DNA from 2 places in the Streptomyces sp. NPDC001933 genome. Region 2 is predicted to be linked to the other one. Evidence: riboswitches for the same ligand, from Rfam matches in the RefSeq annotation. Region 2 holds a riboswitch; the other holds the start of a gene.
What was found. Region 2 has a riboswitch for cobalamin ahead of ACFYY7_RS11855 (iron transporter). Riboswitches for the same ligand answer to the same signal wherever they lie in the genome.
Positions count from the first base shown of each region.

Region 1 (8,727 bases), 170 kb from region 2:
GCCATGAGTGGTCCCGCTTGAGGTCCTTTAATGCGTGCTGCCCGGAGCGCAGGGGCCGTAGCGTGAGCGTGCCGTCGGGCCCGCCGTCGACGTGGGTGCCGAACTTCCGGCTGTGTCTGTCGAGGACGGCGCGCAGCCACTCGGTGTCCTCGGGTGAGGCGTGTTCCAGTCGCATCCTGCGTGCCTGCAGGGGCACCATACGAGCGTCAATCAGTCGGCCGGTGTCCGCCTCCACCGAGACCAGGTACAGCACTCGCAGGTCGTCCCGGTAGCTCTCGTAGCCGCCGATGCCTTCATAGTCGTCGATGAGGTCGCCGCAGCCGTACAGGACGAGCCTGTCCCGGTACACCTCCAGCGGGCGCGGGTGGTGCGAGGAATGTCCGTACACGACGTCCACGCCTGCGTCGAGGAGCGCGTGGGCGAAGCGGACCTCGGAGCGGGAGACGTCGTAGCCCCAGTTGGGGCCCCAGTGGACCGAGGCGACCGTGATGTCTCCCCGCTGCCTGACCTGCCGAAGACGGTCTGCGAACGCGGACGCGGCGGCCGCCGAAGGCTCCGCGAGGACGTTGACACCGGCCCGCTGCCCGGTGGCGGCCCAGTCCTTCGGGATTCCGCTGGACGGCATCCCGAAGGAGAAGACCAGCACCCGCCCGCAGGCGCCCAGGGGTACGATCGCCGGCTGTCTCGCGCGCACCTCGTCCCGGCCTGCCCCCGCCGTCCGCAGTCCCGCATTCGCCAGGGCGTCGAGCGTCTCGTGGAGGCCGAGTGGGCCGAAGTCGAGCACATGATTGTTGGCCAGCGCGCAGACGTCCGGCCGGGCCGCGGCCAGGCACGGCAGATTGGCCGGGCTCATCCGGTAGTGAACGCTCTTGCCGGGCGCGAAGTCCCCGTCACTGGTGACGGCGGTCTCCAGATTGACCACCCGCACGTCCGGCGCGGCGTCATCCAGGACCAGCAGCGCCACGCCCCACGGCCAGCGGAAGCCGACCGGCCGGGGGATCGGCCCGCTCGCAGCCTCCGCCAGGTCGACGTAGGCACGGGCGTCGCGGATGTACGCCTCCCGCAGCGCCGGGTCACTAGGGTGCGGGAGAATCTGATCGACGCCCCGGCCGAGCATCACGTCCCCGCCGAGGAACAGGGTGACCACGCCCTTGTACACCCTCCCACGCTAAAGCCGTCGCGAGCGATGCGCGAAGAATCCGCGCGACGGGGGCGCCATGCGGCTGTGCGTGTGTGGCGCGCAGAAGCCCTGTGACCGGCGAACCGGCTCCTCGACGGCCCACGGGACGGCGGCAGCAAACCCCTCCTCCGGCTCGACCATGTCCGGGTCGAGCCGGAGGTAGACCAGGATCACCTCGTGCTTCGGACGGAAGATCACCGAGGCGATGTTCACCATGCGCTGGTTGGCGATGTAGTGCCTGAGCGGAGCCACCTCGACCTCGCCCCACACGGTGAGCGCCTCGTCCAGCTCGACGTACAGGTCCTGCAGGCAAGCAGGAGCCACGGTCGAGCTCGCCTGGACCGGCGGCCCTCCGCTGCCCCCGCCGGCACGGACTGCCTCCTCCCGCTCCCGTCGGGGCTGCCGAGCCGGAGCAGGTCGGGGAGAACCAGGCGTGGACTCGATCAGCAGCAGGCTCAACAGCCCACCGTCGAAGATGCGGTAGCGCACCAGGTCGATCCGCTCGTGCAGACGCTGCACCGCGACCCGGTCATGGTGCGAGAAGCTCGCCGCGATGATGGTGAAAGAGGCCGTGAATCGTGTGTTCGAGACCACCCTCACCGAAGGGATCCGCTTCGAACACCGCCTCGTCCACGCTGTCTTCGCTACCGCAGACCAGAAGGAGGGCATGACAGCCTGCACGGAAAAGCGCCCCCGGTGTTCACCCACCGCTGAGCCATGGGCCATCGCGCCCGGACCTTGACGGACCGCGGGCGGTGGCCGTCCACCGGCTCGTTCCGGACAACCGGCCGGTTGCGCCGAGCGGCTCCGTTCGACCCTCGCGGCAGTCGGTCTCGTCCTGGCCGCCTGGCTCACCGAACGGCTCAAGGCCGAGGCCGTCTGCCGGGACTGGGCGCCGTTTTCGCTGGAACCGGCGCCTGGACCTCGGAACCGCTGGTGCTACTTCGGCCTCGCGTACGCGCGTAGCCGCTCCTCGCGGCTTGTCAGACAGCAGCTCGCACAGCGCACCGCCTCCGCGCTCGTGTAGTACAGACAGCAGGTGTTACGCAGATAGACCAGCCGCTCCGGGCCGTCCGGCGCTCGCCGGACCCTTGCGACCTCGCCCAGCGTCGCGAGTCCGCCGGGGGCGGTGTCCACGAACTGCCACCAGCGGGCAGCCAGCAGATCCACCTGGTCGCCGTACGCGCACAGCGCCGTGGCGCAGCCATGGGCGATCCCTCCACTCAACTGCCTGGCCCCGGCGCGGGTACGACGGTGCAACGCATCGGCGATGGGCAGCAGATGCCCGTCGAGCACGGTGCGGTGCAGCAGCCGTACGGAGTCCTCCCCGGCCCGGGGCGCCAACAGCCGGGCACTGCGGACCCGGACTCCGCCGATCCCGTGCGCGGCGGGGAGCACCAGGACATTGCCGGACCGCATGTCCGGGACCTCGTCGTACAGCGCCCAATGGAGCACGGCGGCGGCAGTGACCCAGCCCGCGTACACCGCCATCAGGGTCAGGGCGGTCGCATGGCCGGTGCGGTGGCCACTGCCTGTGCGTTCGCGCTCCAGCAGCGTGGACAACTCCTCGCCCGCCGGATCGGCCAGTCGGTCGGCTGCCAGCCACTGCCCTGTTTCGCTCGCGGGCGGTTCGCCTTCGGTGACCTGCCAGCGTGGTCCGTGCGGCACGGGCGCCCAGACGGAGGAAGTGTCGTCACTCATGACAGCGGGAGGTAGACGACGTTGGGGGAGCCGGTGACCGGGTGGGCGCCGATCCGGGACCGTATCCCGTAGACCTCGGACAGCAGCTCTTCCGTCAGTACCGCGTGCGGGGAACCGGACGCCACCAGTCGTCCGGCGTTGAGGACGAACAGCCGGTCGCAGTAGGAAGCAGCCAGGTTGAGGTCGTGCAGCACCAGCAGATTGGTGGTGCCCAGGGTCCTCACCAGGCCGAGGATCTCCAGCTGATAGCGGATGTCCAGATGGTTCGTGGGTTCGTCGAGCGCAAGCAGCCCCGGTTCCTGGACCAGGGCGCGGGCGATCAGGGCCCGTTGCCGTTCTCCGCCGGACAGTTCTTCGAACCGTCGGTCGGCCAGGGGCGCCGCGCCGACGCGCTGGAGCGACTGGTCTATGCGGCGGGCGTCGTCGGCGTCGTCCTGCTCCCAGAACCGTTTGTGCGGGCTTCGGCCCATCGCCACGACCTGGCGTACGGTCAGGCCGAAGGTGCCGGGGCTGTCCTGCGGTACGACGGCGACGCGGCGGGCCCGTTCCTTCACACCGAGGGTTGCGGCATCCACTCCATCCAGCAGGACCCGACCCGTTGCGGGTCGCAGGGCGCCGTACACACAGCGCAGGAAGGTGGTCTTGCCGCTGCCGTTCGGCCCGACCAGGCCGACGGTCTCGCCGGGGGCGGCGTCCAGCGTGACCGCGTTCAGCAGGGTACGGCCGGCGACCTCGTAGCTGATTCCGTCGGCGGCGAGTGCCGTCGGGGACGGTGCCGGGCTCATCCGGTGATCCCTTCGGTACGGCTGGAGCGGCGCAGCAGCCAGAGGAAGAACGGGCCGCCCACCAGGGCGGTGACCACCCCGGCGGGAATCTCCCGGGGAGCCGCCACCGTCCGCGCCAGCAGATCGGCCAGCAGCAGGAAGACCGCCCCGCCGAGCGCGGTCACCGGCAGCAGCCTGCGGTGGGACGCGCCGACGATCAACCGAGCGGCGTGCGGGACCATCAGGCCGACGAAGCCGATCGCCCCGCTGTAGGCGACCAGCACCCCGATGATCAGCGACACCAGCACGAAGACCCCGCCCCGGAAACGGCCGGGGTCCAGGCCGAGGCTGCGGGCCCCTTCCTCCCCGGTAAGCAGCAGATCCAGCGGACGGGCCAGGCTGATCAGGAGCACGGCCCCGACGCACAGGACCACTGCGGGCAGGGCCAGTTGGTCCCATCGGGCGCCGCCCAGGCCGCCCAGGGTCCAGAACATGATCTCCCGCACATGCTCGGCCCGGGAGGACAGCACCAGGATCAGGCTGGTGAAAGCGGACAGCACGTACTGGATCGCCACCCCGGCCAGGATCAGCCGGCCCGTTGTCATGGTGCCGCCGCGCCGGGCCATCGCGTAGACGGCGACCAGCGCGGTCATGGACCCGGCGAACGCTGCGAGGGGCAGCGCCACGTCGGTGGCCACCCCGGCGCCGACCCCCAGCACGACTACCACGGCGGCGCCCGCCGACGCCCCGGACGAGGCGCCCAGCAGAAACGGATCGGCCAACGGGTTGCGCACCAACGCCTGGAGCACCGCGCCCGACAGCGCCAGACCGGCACCGACGACGGCCCCGAGCAGCACCCTGGGCAGCCGTACTTCCCACACGATCGTCGGGAACGCACCGGAGCGTTCACCGCCCAGGACCGTACTCAATACCTCGCCCGGCGGAATCCGTACCGGGCCGAGCACCAGACCGGCCACCGCCGCCGCGAGCAGCAGCATCGTGAGGGCGCCGATCACGACGGGAGTCGAGCGGAGGACGGACTTCGGGCCGGGGCGGGCGGACCCCGCGCTCACGGAGTGCCGGGGTGCAGCTGCCCGGCCAGGTCCTGTACAGCGTCGGCGACCCGGACACCGAGCACGGCCGAGGACAGCGGGAGTACCGCGAACTTCTCGTTCTTGATCGCCGGCACGTCCGCGAGTGCCGGGTCGTTCAGCAGCCGCTTCTTCTTGGCCTCGACCGTGGTGCCTCCGTAGTCGTAGATCACGACCACTTCGGGCCTGCGCTTGATGACCTGTTCCCAGGACACGTCGCCGAAGGTGGCGTCGAGGTCCCCGAAGACGTTCCGGCCCCCGGCGAGCCGGACGATCTCGTTGCCGATGCCCTTGCCGCCCGCCGTGAACGCGGAGTTGTTGCCGGAGTCGTACACGAACACCGAGGGATGTGCGGAGCCCTTGAGCTCCGTTTCGACCGTCGTGATCTTCTGCCGTTCCTTGGCGATCAGCTTCTTGCCACGCTCCGGTACACCGAAGGTCCTGGCGACTTCGGTGATCTCGGTGGCGAGCTGATCGATGCCGACTTTGCCCCTGGCACAGTTCTCGATGTTCAGCCGGGTGTTGATGCCGTCCTTCTGGAGCCCCGCCCGGTCCTGGCCCTTGGCCTTGTCGAAGGCGCTGCTGTACCCGCCGTAGACGAAGTCGGGGTTGGCGCCGAGCAGCACCTCCTTGGAGGGGTACTCCTTCGCGAGCACCTTGGTCCTGTCGTACGCGGACCGGTACTCCGGCAGGATGCTGTCGTCCAGGTAGGCGGTCCCGGCCAGCCGGTCCTGGAGCCCAAGGGCCAGCATGATCTCGGTGACGTGCTGGTTCATGGTGACGACCCGCTCCGGCGGGGCGTCGAAGGTCGTCTTCGTACCGCAATTGGTGACGGTGTAGGGGAAACCGTCGGCGACCGGTGCGGCCTCTGCCTTGGCTTCGCCGCCGGTGCCGCAGCCGGTGAGAGGCAGCAGAAGCAGGGGTATGAGCGCGAGGGGTACACGGCGTATCGGGGGCATGACCGAGCCTTTCCGGGGGATGTCCTCGTCCCCTGGGTCGTACGAGAAGGCGGCGCGGTCAGTATCTGGCTTCCGGGCTGTTGCAGCCCGGTCACAGTGGCGGGACCGTACCGGATTCACACCGGTTTCCTGACACGCGTCGCCCGAGTTTTCGGAACTCATTCTGTCAGACCGCGTATTCCGCAGGTCATGCCCCTTGTGCTGTCGGCCTTGGGCGGACCCGGACGCCGACATGCGCGACGACGACCGGCGCTGCGGACAGGTTCCGCCCGGACCAGCAGGCTCGCCCGCCCCTGAAGGGCGCCATCCTTAGCTACTGGACGTGGGACAGACACGGCTCGCCACGGAAAGTTCGTCGAGGCCCGGCCGGTTCTGGACATCGAGCACGTGGGTGCAGGGGTTTTCGGGCCGTTGCCGTGAGGCCCGGACACCGCCGCTGGAGGACTGAGAGGTACCGCTCTACGGGTTTCTGGACGACTGCTTCCCCGCAGACGCAGAAGAGGACAGTGGTCGCGCCATCGCCCGCAGCGGTTGTTGTCTGTCGGCAGAAGCGGCTCCAGACGTCGCCACTCCGCCTCTGCCAGATCTCCCCGACCAGTCATACGAGAGCCAACGAATCAGTGGGCGGCATGGGGGCGCGGTCAGCATCTGCGATGCCACCACGCCAACTCCGGGTCTGCCACCGGCTCGTGATGCGTTCGCCCGAGGAGCACCACGTCCAGGCGCTCCACCTGCACCCGGAGTTCGCCGGCGGCCCTCGGCGGAAGCATGAACAGAGCATCTTGCAGCTTGTCCCGGGCCCACCCCTCGCCGCAACACGGGCAGGTGAACTCGGCCTCCCATTGCCTCCACCGGCGCTTGGTGCCGTGGACGCGCAAGGACCACACGCTCAACGCCACTGCCACGATGCCCGGAGACAATCGTTCCCGTTCGAGCATGCGGACGGCGGCATTCGCCGCTCCCGACAGACCTGGGACATCGCGATACCGCACCCAGGGTCTTCCCCAGCCGCGTTCCCGCGACCGAAGTGAAGCTGGTGTACTACGCGGCACGGCCCCTTCGGATGCAAGTCATGGATGGCATCCTCCCACAGCCCAAGATCGACCGGACAGAACCTGGACGTCCGTGATCGCGAGCTGGGGCGAATTCGCCCCGTTATCAGCATTGCGGGTGTTGGTCAGCTTTCGACTTCGGTTTTGTCGCCGCCCCAGAGGGTGTGGAAGGCGCCATCGCGGTCGGGCAGTGCGAGCGCCGGCGGCGCGCCACGCTGCCGCGGTGGGCTGTCATGGTGTCGGCTCATGGGCAAGACATCCTCGCTATGGGCTACTTCCTGGAGGATTCGATGGACGTTCGTTTGGACAGCTGGAAGAGCGCGCGCTGGTGGTGAAGCGGATCTATGACGAGCGGAATCGGCTGGTGGGCCGGGAGTGGACGCGGGAAGAGTTCATGCTCGGGTTCGTCGGAGATGTTGGTGATCTTGCAAAACTTGCCGCCGCGGCGGAGGGCGCACGGCGGATCCCGGGCTGGCGGCCGGCTCTTGAGTATGAACTGTCCGACTGCTTGTGGTCGGTGCTGGTCTTGGCCCACCTGCACGACGTGGATCTGGCGGCTGCGTTCTTCAGAACGATGTCCGAATTGGAGGAGCACGTGGCGGTGAGCATTGAGCGGGCACGTTCGGCCGAGGGGACGGCATGACCTGAGCCGCGACTCGCGTGTGGGCCGCTATCCGCTGGTGTTTCGGGGGCCGAGGACGAGCGGCTGGTTTCCGCCGAACTTTCCCGACCGGTAGGTGCACGAGGAGACCGATTTCGCCTGGCGCGCACTGGATGCCGGCTGGGACATCGAGTACCGGGCCGACATGGTGCTCCGGCACCCCCGGACGTCCCCGGCCCGGCATGCGGCCGGGTGGCGTGTCGGGGGTGCCGGTGCCCGGGGAGGCGCGTGCGGGAGATGTCTGAGGCATCTGCCGACCTAAGGGCTGTCCCGTAATCCCTGGTGGGCGTGCGACGACAGCCACGCCACCTCGCCGCGTTGTCGGAACGCCCGAATACATCCAGTATTCGGGCGTCCCTCCGCCTTGCGATGCACCGCGTCTGACGCCGCACGCTGATCCACCAGGGATTACGGGACAGCCCTTAGGGAACCGGCCCGGGTTGGCGTGCGCTTTCCGGCCCCGGGTAGAGGTGTCCCGGTCAGGGGGAAGGGGTGTCGGGATTCGGACGGCGGAAATCCCTTCGCCGCATCGTGAGCGGAATGCCGCAACACTGCTGAACACCTGACGGTTGCATGACGGGGATGAAAAGTGGGGTAAAGAATAGCGATCATTTTTGGCGATGTAAGGCTTGATTCTGTCGTATCTTGACAGGGGGTGTGGTCGGAGTACGGTAACTCGGTGGCCACTGCACACGTGGACGCTCGGCGTGTTTCATTATTTCTCATGTTTCTACAGGAAAAGTCAGCCTGAAGGAATTGTGAAGTGTTGATGAATATAGGAGTGCTAGGTCCTCTGTGTGTCTCTCTCGATGACACGGTGAACCAGGTGGAGCTGGCGCCGAAACCCCGCACCGTGTTCGCCGTCTTGCTGGCCAATGCCGGTCGGGTCGTCCCCGTCTCGTCCCTGGTGCGCGAGGTCTGGGAGGATGATCCACCCGTGAGCGCGCTGCGCAATATTCAGACCTACATCTTCCAGTCCCGCAAAGTGCTCCAGCGATTCACCGGCCTGTCTGCGCGGGCGGTGGCACGTGAGTTGCTGATGACCAGGCCGGGCGGATACGTGTTCAGCGACAGATTGGCGCAGTTCGACTACGGCGCCTACCGGAGCCTGGTCGTCGACGGCCGCGGGGTGATCCGGCAGGGGAACGACGCGGAAGGGCTGACCATCCTCAGTCGTGCACTCGACATCTGGCGCGGCCCCGCCTTCGTGGACGTGACGACGAGGGCCGCGCTGGAGGCGCAGCGGCGTGAACTGGAGGAGTCGAAACTCGGGGTGATCGAGGATCTCTCCGACGTCAAGATCAGGATGGGGATGTACC
Region 1 is NZ_JBIASS010000004.1:2,971-11,697, forward strand. It holds partial or broken gene ACFYY7_RS11070 (CapA family protein) at 53-1,159, opposite strand; gene ACFYY7_RS11075 (hypothetical protein) at 1,169-1,780, opposite strand; partial or broken gene ACFYY7_RS11080 (enoyl-CoA hydratase-related protein) at 1,731-1,894, shown strand; gene ACFYY7_RS11085 ((2Fe-2S)-binding protein) at 2,120-2,881, opposite strand; gene ACFYY7_RS11090 (ABC transporter ATP-binding protein) at 2,878-3,666, opposite strand; gene ACFYY7_RS11095 (FecCD family ABC transporter permease) at 3,663-4,643, opposite strand; gene ACFYY7_RS11100 (ABC transporter substrate-binding protein) at 4,715-5,695, opposite strand; cobalamin riboswitch at 5,734-5,886, opposite strand; gene ACFYY7_RS11105 (nucleotide pyrophosphohydrolase) at 7,076-7,390, shown strand; partial or broken gene ACFYY7_RS11110 (glycosyltransferase family 2 protein) at 7,488-7,610, shown strand; gene ACFYY7_RS11115 (BTAD domain-containing putative transcriptional regulator) at 8,226-8,727, shown strand, end outside.
Region 1: it holds a riboswitch for cobalamin, as region 2 does, so the genes downstream of both, ACFYY7_RS11100 (ABC transporter substrate-binding protein) here and ACFYY7_RS11855 (iron transporter) in region 2, are expected to answer to the same signal.

Region 2 (8,727 bases):
CGCCGTCTCGCTCATCATGGCCACCTTCGCCGACTCCGGCACCATGACCGCCGACTTCACCCGCTGGTCCAGGAACGGCAGGGAAGCCGTCCTTGCCACCGCGACCGCGTTCCCCATAGCCAGCCTCGTCGCCCAGATCACCGGCGGCCTGGTCGTGGCGGCCGGAGCGATCGCCTCGGCCCGGACCGTCGGCGGAAACTTCCTGCCCATCCTCACCAGCGGCCACGGAGCCCTCCTGAGCACCCTCGCCGCGGTGTTCGTCTTCGTCAACCTCGGCTCGGTCTGCAGTCACTGCCTATACAACGGCGCCCTGAGCTGGTCGCACCTGACCAACACCCGAATGCGCCTGATGACCCTGGTCCTGGGCATCATCGGAACCGCCGCCGCACTCGCCGGGGTCTGGAACCACTTCCTCGACTGGCTGGTCGTCCTCAGTGTGTTCGTCCCGCCCCTCGGCGGAGTGCTCATCGCCGACCAGGTCCTCCTGCGTCACCGGCTGAAGGACCGCCCGGACGCGGCGGTGCGCCCCACCGCCTTCATCGCCTGGGTCGCGGGTGCCGCCGCAGGCGGACTCGTCCACTGGTTCGCACCACAACTCTCCGACGCGGTGAGCGGACTCGTCGTGGCGCTGCTCGTCTACGTCGTGATCGAGCGGGCCGCCCTTGCCCGTCCCGCCGTCGTGCAGACCACGTAGGTCATCCGAACGAACGGCCCAACTCTTGTGCCAGGCACAAGGGTTGGGCCGTTCGCGTCCCGCTGTCCGGCTGCCCGGTCGTCACTTGCTCAGCAGCCGGGCGATCTCGTCGAACCCGCGCTGCCGGGCGTGCTGGAGTGCGGTCGTGCCGGTCTTGTCGGCGATGGACGGATCGGCGCCTCCCGCCAGCAGTAGCTCCACGGTCCTCCGGTGGTCCTTCCCTCCGTCGCCGAGGATGACGGCCTCCAACAGAGCGGTCCAGCCGAGGTTGTTGACGTGGTTGACGTCGACGTCGATGTCCGGGTTGGTGGTCACCTCCCGGACGTAGTCGACGTGGCCGTGTTCGCCGGCCGGGATGAGGGAGGTGCCTCCGTACCGGTTGACGATGGTGTAGTCGGGGTCGGCCGCCGCCAGGGTCCGGGCCATGGCGGCGCTGCCGGTCACGCCCGTCACCAGCCACGGAGTGTCGTGCTGCTGGTCGAGGGCGTCCGGGTCGGCACCGGCGTCGACGAGGATCTCGGCGGCCTTGACGTGATCGCCGGTGGCCGCGAGGAGAAGCGGGGTGCGGCGGTCATTGTCGCGGGTCTCCAGATCGGCGCCCCGCTCGATCGCACCGCGCACCGCGCCGACGTCACCGGAACGTGCGGCTTCCAGCAGCTCCCGGTCGGCGGCCGACTGCTTCCCGGGCGCCCCGGTGGGGGACAGGGGGCCGGATCCGGTGACCGAGGGCTTCTGCCGGGCGGCATCACCGTCGGACGGGGCGCCGCACGCGGTCGCCAGCGTGGCCAGACCGAGGAGCGGGGCGATCAGGAGGGCGGCGCGTCGTGTCGGAGACATGGTTCCTCTCAATCCATGGGGCGGCGGACCCCGGATGGTGCGGGTCCCGCATCATCCATGCTGGGGGCGCCCGGAGCCCCGCGTCGTCGCTGAACCGGATGGCGATGCGCGGACGTTGGGACGACGGCGGGGTCGACCGATCGGATGATGCGGGGTGCGGGCAGCTTACCCATGTCGTATACCAAGAGGGTCGAACTGGTAAGTCATTGGCGAGGAAACAGCCTATTCCGTGCAAGATTTCGAGTGAACCCTTGTCTCGCCCTGCATTTTGGTATACAAAATGGCTCCCGGTTGTGTATCGGATACATCGGATACGAGGAGCCCGTCATGTGTGTCGAGTCCGTCCCGCCCCCCTCCAGCCGGCTCACGCGCCGTGGTGTGCTGGCAGGGGCCGCAGCGCTGGCGGGTACAGCAGCCGCCCTGTCGGTGGCACCGTCCGCGGTGGCGGCGCAGCCGAGAACACCGGGCAGCACGGCCGCGCACTCGGGCGACCTGGTCGTCGAGGGCGGCACGCTGCTCGACCCGGAGACCGGCCATGTCACCGAGGACGCGGTCGTCGTCATCCGCTCCGGCACGGTGCGGGCGGCCGGCCCGCGCGACCGGGTCGAGATCCCGGACGGCGTTCCGGTCCTGGACGCGCACGGCAGCTGGGTGCTCCCGGGTCTCGTCGACGCGCACATCCACCTGAACACCGCCGCCGAGGCGCTCGACGCCGTCCGCCAGGGCGCCACCAGCGCACGCAGCGGCTCCACCAACTTCTACCAGGACATCGCCGTACGGGAGCTGGCCCGCCAGGCCCCCGCCCTGGCCCCGCGACTGCGGACAGCGGGCATATTCGTCACCCCCGACCTGGGTGACACCATCCTGGCCGACCCGGACCTCACACCCCTCGCGCGGTCGCAGGACGGCGTCCGTTCCGCCGAGGCGCTGTGCCGGGTCGTCGAGGTGAACGTCGCCCGCGGCGCCGACGTGATCAAGACGCGCGTCAACGAGCGCGCGGGTCTGCCGGAACAGGACCCGCTGGCCCAGGTCTACTCGTACGAGCAGCTCTCCGAGGTCGTGGCGGCGGCACGGCGCGGCGGCAAGGGCGTGCTCTGCCACAGCTACAGCGAGCGCGGCTGCGACGACGCGGTCCGGGCCGGCGTCCGCTCCCTGGAGCATGGGGTTTTCGTGGGCGAGCGCACCCTGCACGACATGCGGCGCAGGGGCACCGCCTTCACGCCGACGCTGAGTGCGATCGCCGGACTCGTCGACTCGTCGAACCCGGTGCTGGCCGAGCGCGGGCGTGCGTATCTGCCGGTCCTGAAGGAAGCGGTGCGAACGGCCCACCAGATGGGGGTCCTGGTGGTGGCGGGCACCGACTCCTCCGGTGGCAAGGTCAAGCCGATCGGACGCGAGGTGGAGCTGATGCACGCGGCGGGTCTCACGACGCTCGACTCGATCCGCACGGCCACCACCCGGGCCGCCCGGCTCCTCGGCCTGGAAGAGACGGTGGGCCGGCTCGACCGCGGCTTCGCGGGCGATGTGATCGTGGTGGACGGCGACCCGCTGGCCGATGTGTCCGTGCTCAAGCGGCCGCAGCATGTGGTGCGGGCGGGCCTGGTGGTCCAGGGCGCATCCGCATCCTGACGCGGAACTCAGCCGGGGTCGGCTCCTTGTGACGAGCCATCAGCATGAAGCCGACCCAGCCCGAGCCGTGGGCGGTGCGGGCGTTGCGGGTGACGTCGGCGGTCGACTCCGCCTCGGTTCCGGCCACGGTGAGCGTGGAGATGTACGCCTCGCCGGTGCCCAGGGTCCAGAAGTGGTCGAGGAACAGCTCTTCCTGACCGGCGACGAAGACGTTGTTCTGCACCCAGGGCGGCGGAGTGCGTCCCTCGCGGGTGCGGTAGTAGGCCAGCAGGGCGGCCGAAGCCCGGTCGTAGGCCCCGGACTTCGCGGCCGCCTCGACCTCGGCGAGCGCACCGAACGCCGCGTAGTCGAGTGCGGGCTCCTTCGTCCAGGTGCTGGTGGCGGGGTTCCAGACGCCGAAGAACTCGTCCTCGGAAGGCACCGGTGCGGCGGCGGCCGGAATCGACGCGAACAACCCGCCCGCGCTGACGGCGAGTGTTGTGGCGATGGCTGCGCGCAGCACAGCCCTGCGGCCGAACTCCATGGCTGCTCCCGAGATCCAGTGATGCGCGAACTGCGCGCCCGGCCACCGTGTGTGTGACCGCCGCCCCTTTGCTGCCGGTACAAGATGCAGGGAATCTAGAGCGCTTACTATCGGCGGTCAAGGCTCCCGACCTCGGTGATCGGCCGCTCCAGGAAGGGGTGAACTCCCGGCTCCGGACGGGTGATTGGAAACGCTTACTGTCGTGTGACGGAGGCAGAGATCGAACGGTCACGTGAGGTTTGCGGCCTGTTGCCAGTCGACGATGCGCGGCTCGTCGAGAAACAGCAGGCGCAGATCACTGCCGGGAGTCAAGTCGTCGATCAGCTCGACCAGTTGCGCCCACAGGGCTCGGCCCAGCCGGTCCAGCTCTTCCCGCGCACCCGGTATGGGACCCATGACGCCCCCTTCTCGCCCGGCCCTGCCATCGCCAGGCAAACCGCTCGGCCACCGGGATCCTATTCGGCGGTCGTATGAATCCGGCCTGCCGCGCTGTGGCACAGTTGCCTTGAGCGGGATCGGAGCGGACGGGGCGTCGAGTCGGCGGGTGGTCGGCGGACTCCGAGGGGCGGTGCCGCCCCGAACCGACGGAACGAGGACGGTATGTTGCCGGTAGCCGCGCAGGCCGAGGCCCGTGCACAGTTGCTGCGGCACTTCACCGGGACGCTCCGGGCGCTGCCCGCCGAACTGGCCCTGGCGCTATGGCATCCGGACCTCCCCAAGGCGAGGTTTCACGATGGCGTCACCCTGCCAGCGAACCAGATCGACGACGACATCGTCCTGTTCGCGTCGTTCGGCATCAGGTACTGGGTGCTCGGAACCACACCCGACACCTGCGACCAGTATTTCGACGCGGTGATGCGTGTCTGGAGTGATCAGGGCCGGCCGAGGCGGACCATCAGCACCTCGCGCCCGCTCGCGGGGAACGCGGGCACCCCCGACGGGTACGGATTCAGCCTCACGCAGAGTGTCAACGGGTACCTGAGCATGGCCGGGTCGACACCGCTCTTCGTGGCCGACTCGGACACCGGAGACCCGTTCCCGACCCGGATCGACCACCCGGCCGCATCACGGAACTGAGCACCGCCCATGCGACTGCCCGGTGCTCGGGCAGGAGCGAGGTGAATCGGTCCCGGAGCGGGTCGGCCGGTCGCACGGAGGCATGCGCCCGCTTCGTTGTGGGGGTGTCCCGCACCACCTGTCCGCGCGAGCTATAAGCTGCACATGCCCCGCGGGGGAAGTCCGGTCGAAATCCGGCGCTGACCCGCAACGGTAGGCGGAGCCCGGCATCGGGCCCCGTAAGCCCGATTACCCGCGGTGGTGAAGGCTCCTGTCGATTCGCCGTGGACTGCGAGTGGTGCTGCGCAGGGCGCTTCGCGTCCGGGCTGCTCCTTTGATCACGTAGGTGCACGGCCCGAGGCGAAAGCGACCGCCCGTGGCCACACCCCTCGACCGCAGACCCGCCGTGCCCCCGCGGACCTCCCGCGCCGCGGCCGGGCCCGCGCCGCCCCGGCACGTGTCGCTGCCACTGCTGCTGGTCACCCTGTGCGCCGTGCTCCTGGTCTGTCCGCCGCTGGCCAACGCGTCGGCCGTCAAGAACGACCGGATCTCCGTTCTCGACTACGCGGACCTGGTGGAAAGCCCACGCAATCCGGCGGCCATCGGCTCACTCGCCGCATATCTGAAGAAAGTGACCTCCTGAGCGAGGCACCGTGGCGGCCACCTGGCCGCTGCCCGATCACGGCCGGACAGTAGAGTTCGGCTGCGTCATCCACTGAACACCGAGGTACCGTCCGTGACTCTCGCACCACCCGAACAACCCGTCCCACCTGCGGTGACCGTCGTGGGAATCGGCGCCGACGGATGGGCGGGACTGCCCGACGCGGCGCGCGCGGAGCTCGTCGACGCACAGGTCCTCATCGGCGGCGAACGCCAGCTCGGCCTGCTCCCGCCGTCCTGCCGGGGACAACGGGTGCCGTGGCCCTCGCCGTTGCGGCCCGCCGTCCCCGGCCTGCTCGCCGAGCACGCCGGGAGCAGGATCGCCGTGCTCGCCAGCGGCGACCCCATGTTCTACGGCATCGGCCGGGCCCTCACCGAAGTGCTCGGCACCGATGCGCTGAGAATCCTGCCCCACCCGTCCTCGGTGTCCTACGCCTGTGCCCGGATCGGCTGGCCGGTGGAGGACACCGAGGTCGTCACCCTGGTCGGCCGCCCCGCCGCCCGGCTGGCCGCCGCCCTGCACCACGGCCGGCGGGTCCTGGTCCTGAGCGCAGACGCCGCCACCCCGGCCGCGGTGGCCGGGCTGCTGCGCGAACAGGGCTTCGGACCGAGCCGGCTGCGCGTGCTCGAACAGCTCGGCGGAGCGGACGAAGCCTGCCTGGAGGGCACCGCCGACCACTGGCCGCACCCACCGGGCGACCCGCTTAACGTCATCGCGATCGACTGCCGGCGCACCCCCGAGGCCCTGCGCCTCGGCGCAGTACCCGGCCTGCCCGACACGGCGTACGAACACGACGGGCAGCTCACCAAGCGGCACGTCCGGGCCGCGACGCTCGGTGTGCTCGCCCCCGCCCCCGGCGAACTCCTGTGGGACATCGGCGGAGGCTCGGGATCGATCGCCATCGAATGGATGCGGACCCACCCCTCCTGCCGCGCGATCACCGTGGAACGCGACCCGCGACGCGCCGGGCGCATCGCACGCAACGCCGACCGGCTCGGCGTACCGGCCCTGCGCGTGCTCACCGGACCGGCCCCCGGCAACCTGGCCCAACTGCCCGCGCCCGACGCCGTGTTCATCGGCGGCGGGCTGACCGTGCCCGGCCTGCTCGACACCTGCTGGGACGCGCTGCCGCCCGGCGGACGGCTGGTCGCCAACACGGTCACGCTGGAGTCCGAGGCGCTGCTCGCCGAGGCGCACCGCACACACGGCGGCGAACTGGTCCGGCTTGCGGTCGCGCACGCCGTGCCGGTCGGCGGGTTCACCGGCTGGCGGCAGGCCATGCCCGTCACCCAGTGGTCCGTACGCAAACCCCTGACCAGTCCCGAAGCGGCACACTCGGCAACCGAGCCCGCGCAACACCCAGGAGACAACACATGACCGTGTACTTCATCGGCGCGGGCCCGGGGGCCGCCGACCTGATCACCGTGCGCGGCGCCCGCACCCTCGCCTCCTGCCAGGTGTGTCTGTACGCGGGCAGCCTGGTGCCCCGGGAACTGCTCGCCGAATGCCCGCCGGACGCCCGCCTGGTGGACACCGCGCAGCTCGACATCGACCAGATCACCGCCGAACTGCTCGCCGCGCACGAGGCCGGTCACGACGTGGCCCGGCTGCACTCGGGCGACCCCTCGGTGTTCAGCGCGGTCAACGAGCAGATGCGCCGGCTCGACGAGGCCCGGGTGCCCTACGAAGTGGTGCCCGGCGTACCCGCGTTCGCGGCCGCGGCGGCGGCGCTCAAGCGGGAACTGACCGTGCCGACCGTCGGCCAGACCGTCATCCTCACCCGGATCGCCCACCGCGCGACCGCGATGCCGAAGGGCGAGGACCTGGCCACCCTGGGCCGCAGCGGCGCCCTGATCGTGCTGCACCTCGCCGCCAGGTACGTGGACCGCGTCGTCGAGGAACTGCTGCCGCACTACGGGGCCGACTGCCCGGCCGCCGTGGTGGCGATGGCCTCACGCCCGGACGAGATCGTGCTGCGCGGCACCCTCGACGACATCGCCGGGCAGGTGAAGGCGGCGGGCGTGATCCGCACCGCCGTCATCATGGTCGGCCGCACCCTGGGCGCCGAGCAGTTCCGCGACAGCCACCTCTACTCGCCCGCACGCGAACGCCACGTCTGCTGACGGGCCCCGCACCGGCCGGGCGGCCGGTCAGCGCACCTCGCTGCGCCCGACGACCGTGCCCGCCCGGTCGATGCAGATGACGTCGACGGCGACCGGCGCGCCCCGCAGCACCGACAGCGCCTCGTCCCGCGCCGCCACGGCCACCAGGTCCCCGAGCGGAACACCCCGCGCGAGGCACAACTGGAGCGCCGCGAGTCCCGTGTTCGCGACCGCCACCTCGGCCGCCAGGGCCTCGTCCGCACCACCGCGCCGGGCCAGCCCGGCCAGGAACGGCTTGTCCACCTGCGACCGGCCCGAGTGCAGGTCGAGGTGGCCGGCGGCGAGCTTCGACAGCTTCGCGAACCCGCCGCAGACCGTGAGCCGGGCCACCGGATGACGGCGGATGTACTTGAGGACCGCGCCCGCGAAGTCGCCCATGTCGAGCAGCGCGATCTCCGGCAGCCCGTACTCGGACACCACCGTCCGCTCCGAGGTGGAACCCGTGCACCCGGCCACATGGGTGTGCCCGGCGGCCAGGGCCACGTCCACACCGCGGCGGATCGAGTCGATCCACGCCGAGCAGGAGTACGGCACCACCACACCGGTCGTGCCGAGGATCGACAGACCGCCCAGGATGCCGAGGCGCGGGTTCCAGGTGGAGCGGGCGATCTCCTCGCCGTGGTCCACCGCGACGGTGACCTCCACGTCCCCCGCCCCCCGGTGCTCCGCGGCGACCCGTGCGATGTGGTCGCGGATCAACTGACGCGGCACGGGATTGATCGCCGGCTCACCGACGTCGAGCGGCAGCCCGGGAAGGGTGACCGTGCCCACTCCGGGCCCGGCCCGGAACACCACACCCGAGCCCGGCGGCAGCCGCCGCACGGTGGCCCGGACGAGAGCGCCGTGCGTCACATCGGGGTCGTCGCCCGCGTCCTTGACCACCCCGGCCGTTGCCCGCCCCTCGGCCAGCTCCTCCACCGCGAGCGCGAAGGCGGGCGTCTGCCCCTTGGGTAGGGTGATCGTCACCGGGTCGGGGAAGTCGCCCGTCAGCAGGGCCGTGTACGCGGCGGTGGCCGCCGCGGTCGCACAGGCGCCGGTGGTCCAGCCGGGCCGCAGACCGGTGTGTTTCAGCTGGGCGCTGCGTCCGCCCTCAATCTCACCCATGGATGGATCCGATGCATGTACTCGTACTCGGCGGAACGACGGAGGCCCGCCGCCTCGCCGA
Region 2 is NZ_JBIASS010000004.1:168,169-176,895, forward strand. It holds gene ACFYY7_RS11825 (purine-cytosine permease family protein) at 1-694, shown strand, start outside; gene ACFYY7_RS11830 (ankyrin repeat domain-containing protein) at 776-1,399, opposite strand; gene ACFYY7_RS11835 (amidohydrolase family protein) at 1,859-3,160, shown strand; gene ACFYY7_RS11840 (hypothetical protein) at 3,099-3,683, opposite strand; gene ACFYY7_RS11845 (hypothetical protein) at 3,912-4,079, opposite strand; gene ACFYY7_RS11850 (hypothetical protein) at 4,284-4,760, shown strand; cobalamin riboswitch at 4,866-5,015, shown strand; partial or broken gene ACFYY7_RS11855 (iron transporter) at 5,251-5,382, shown strand; gene cbiE (precorrin-6y C5,15-methyltransferase (decarboxylating) subunit CbiE) at 5,476-6,777, shown strand; gene cobM (precorrin-4 C(11)-methyltransferase) at 6,774-7,523, shown strand; gene ACFYY7_RS11870 (cobalt-precorrin-5B (C(1))-methyltransferase) at 7,551-8,666, opposite strand; gene ACFYY7_RS11875 (cobalt-precorrin-6A reductase) at 8,678-8,727, shown strand, end outside.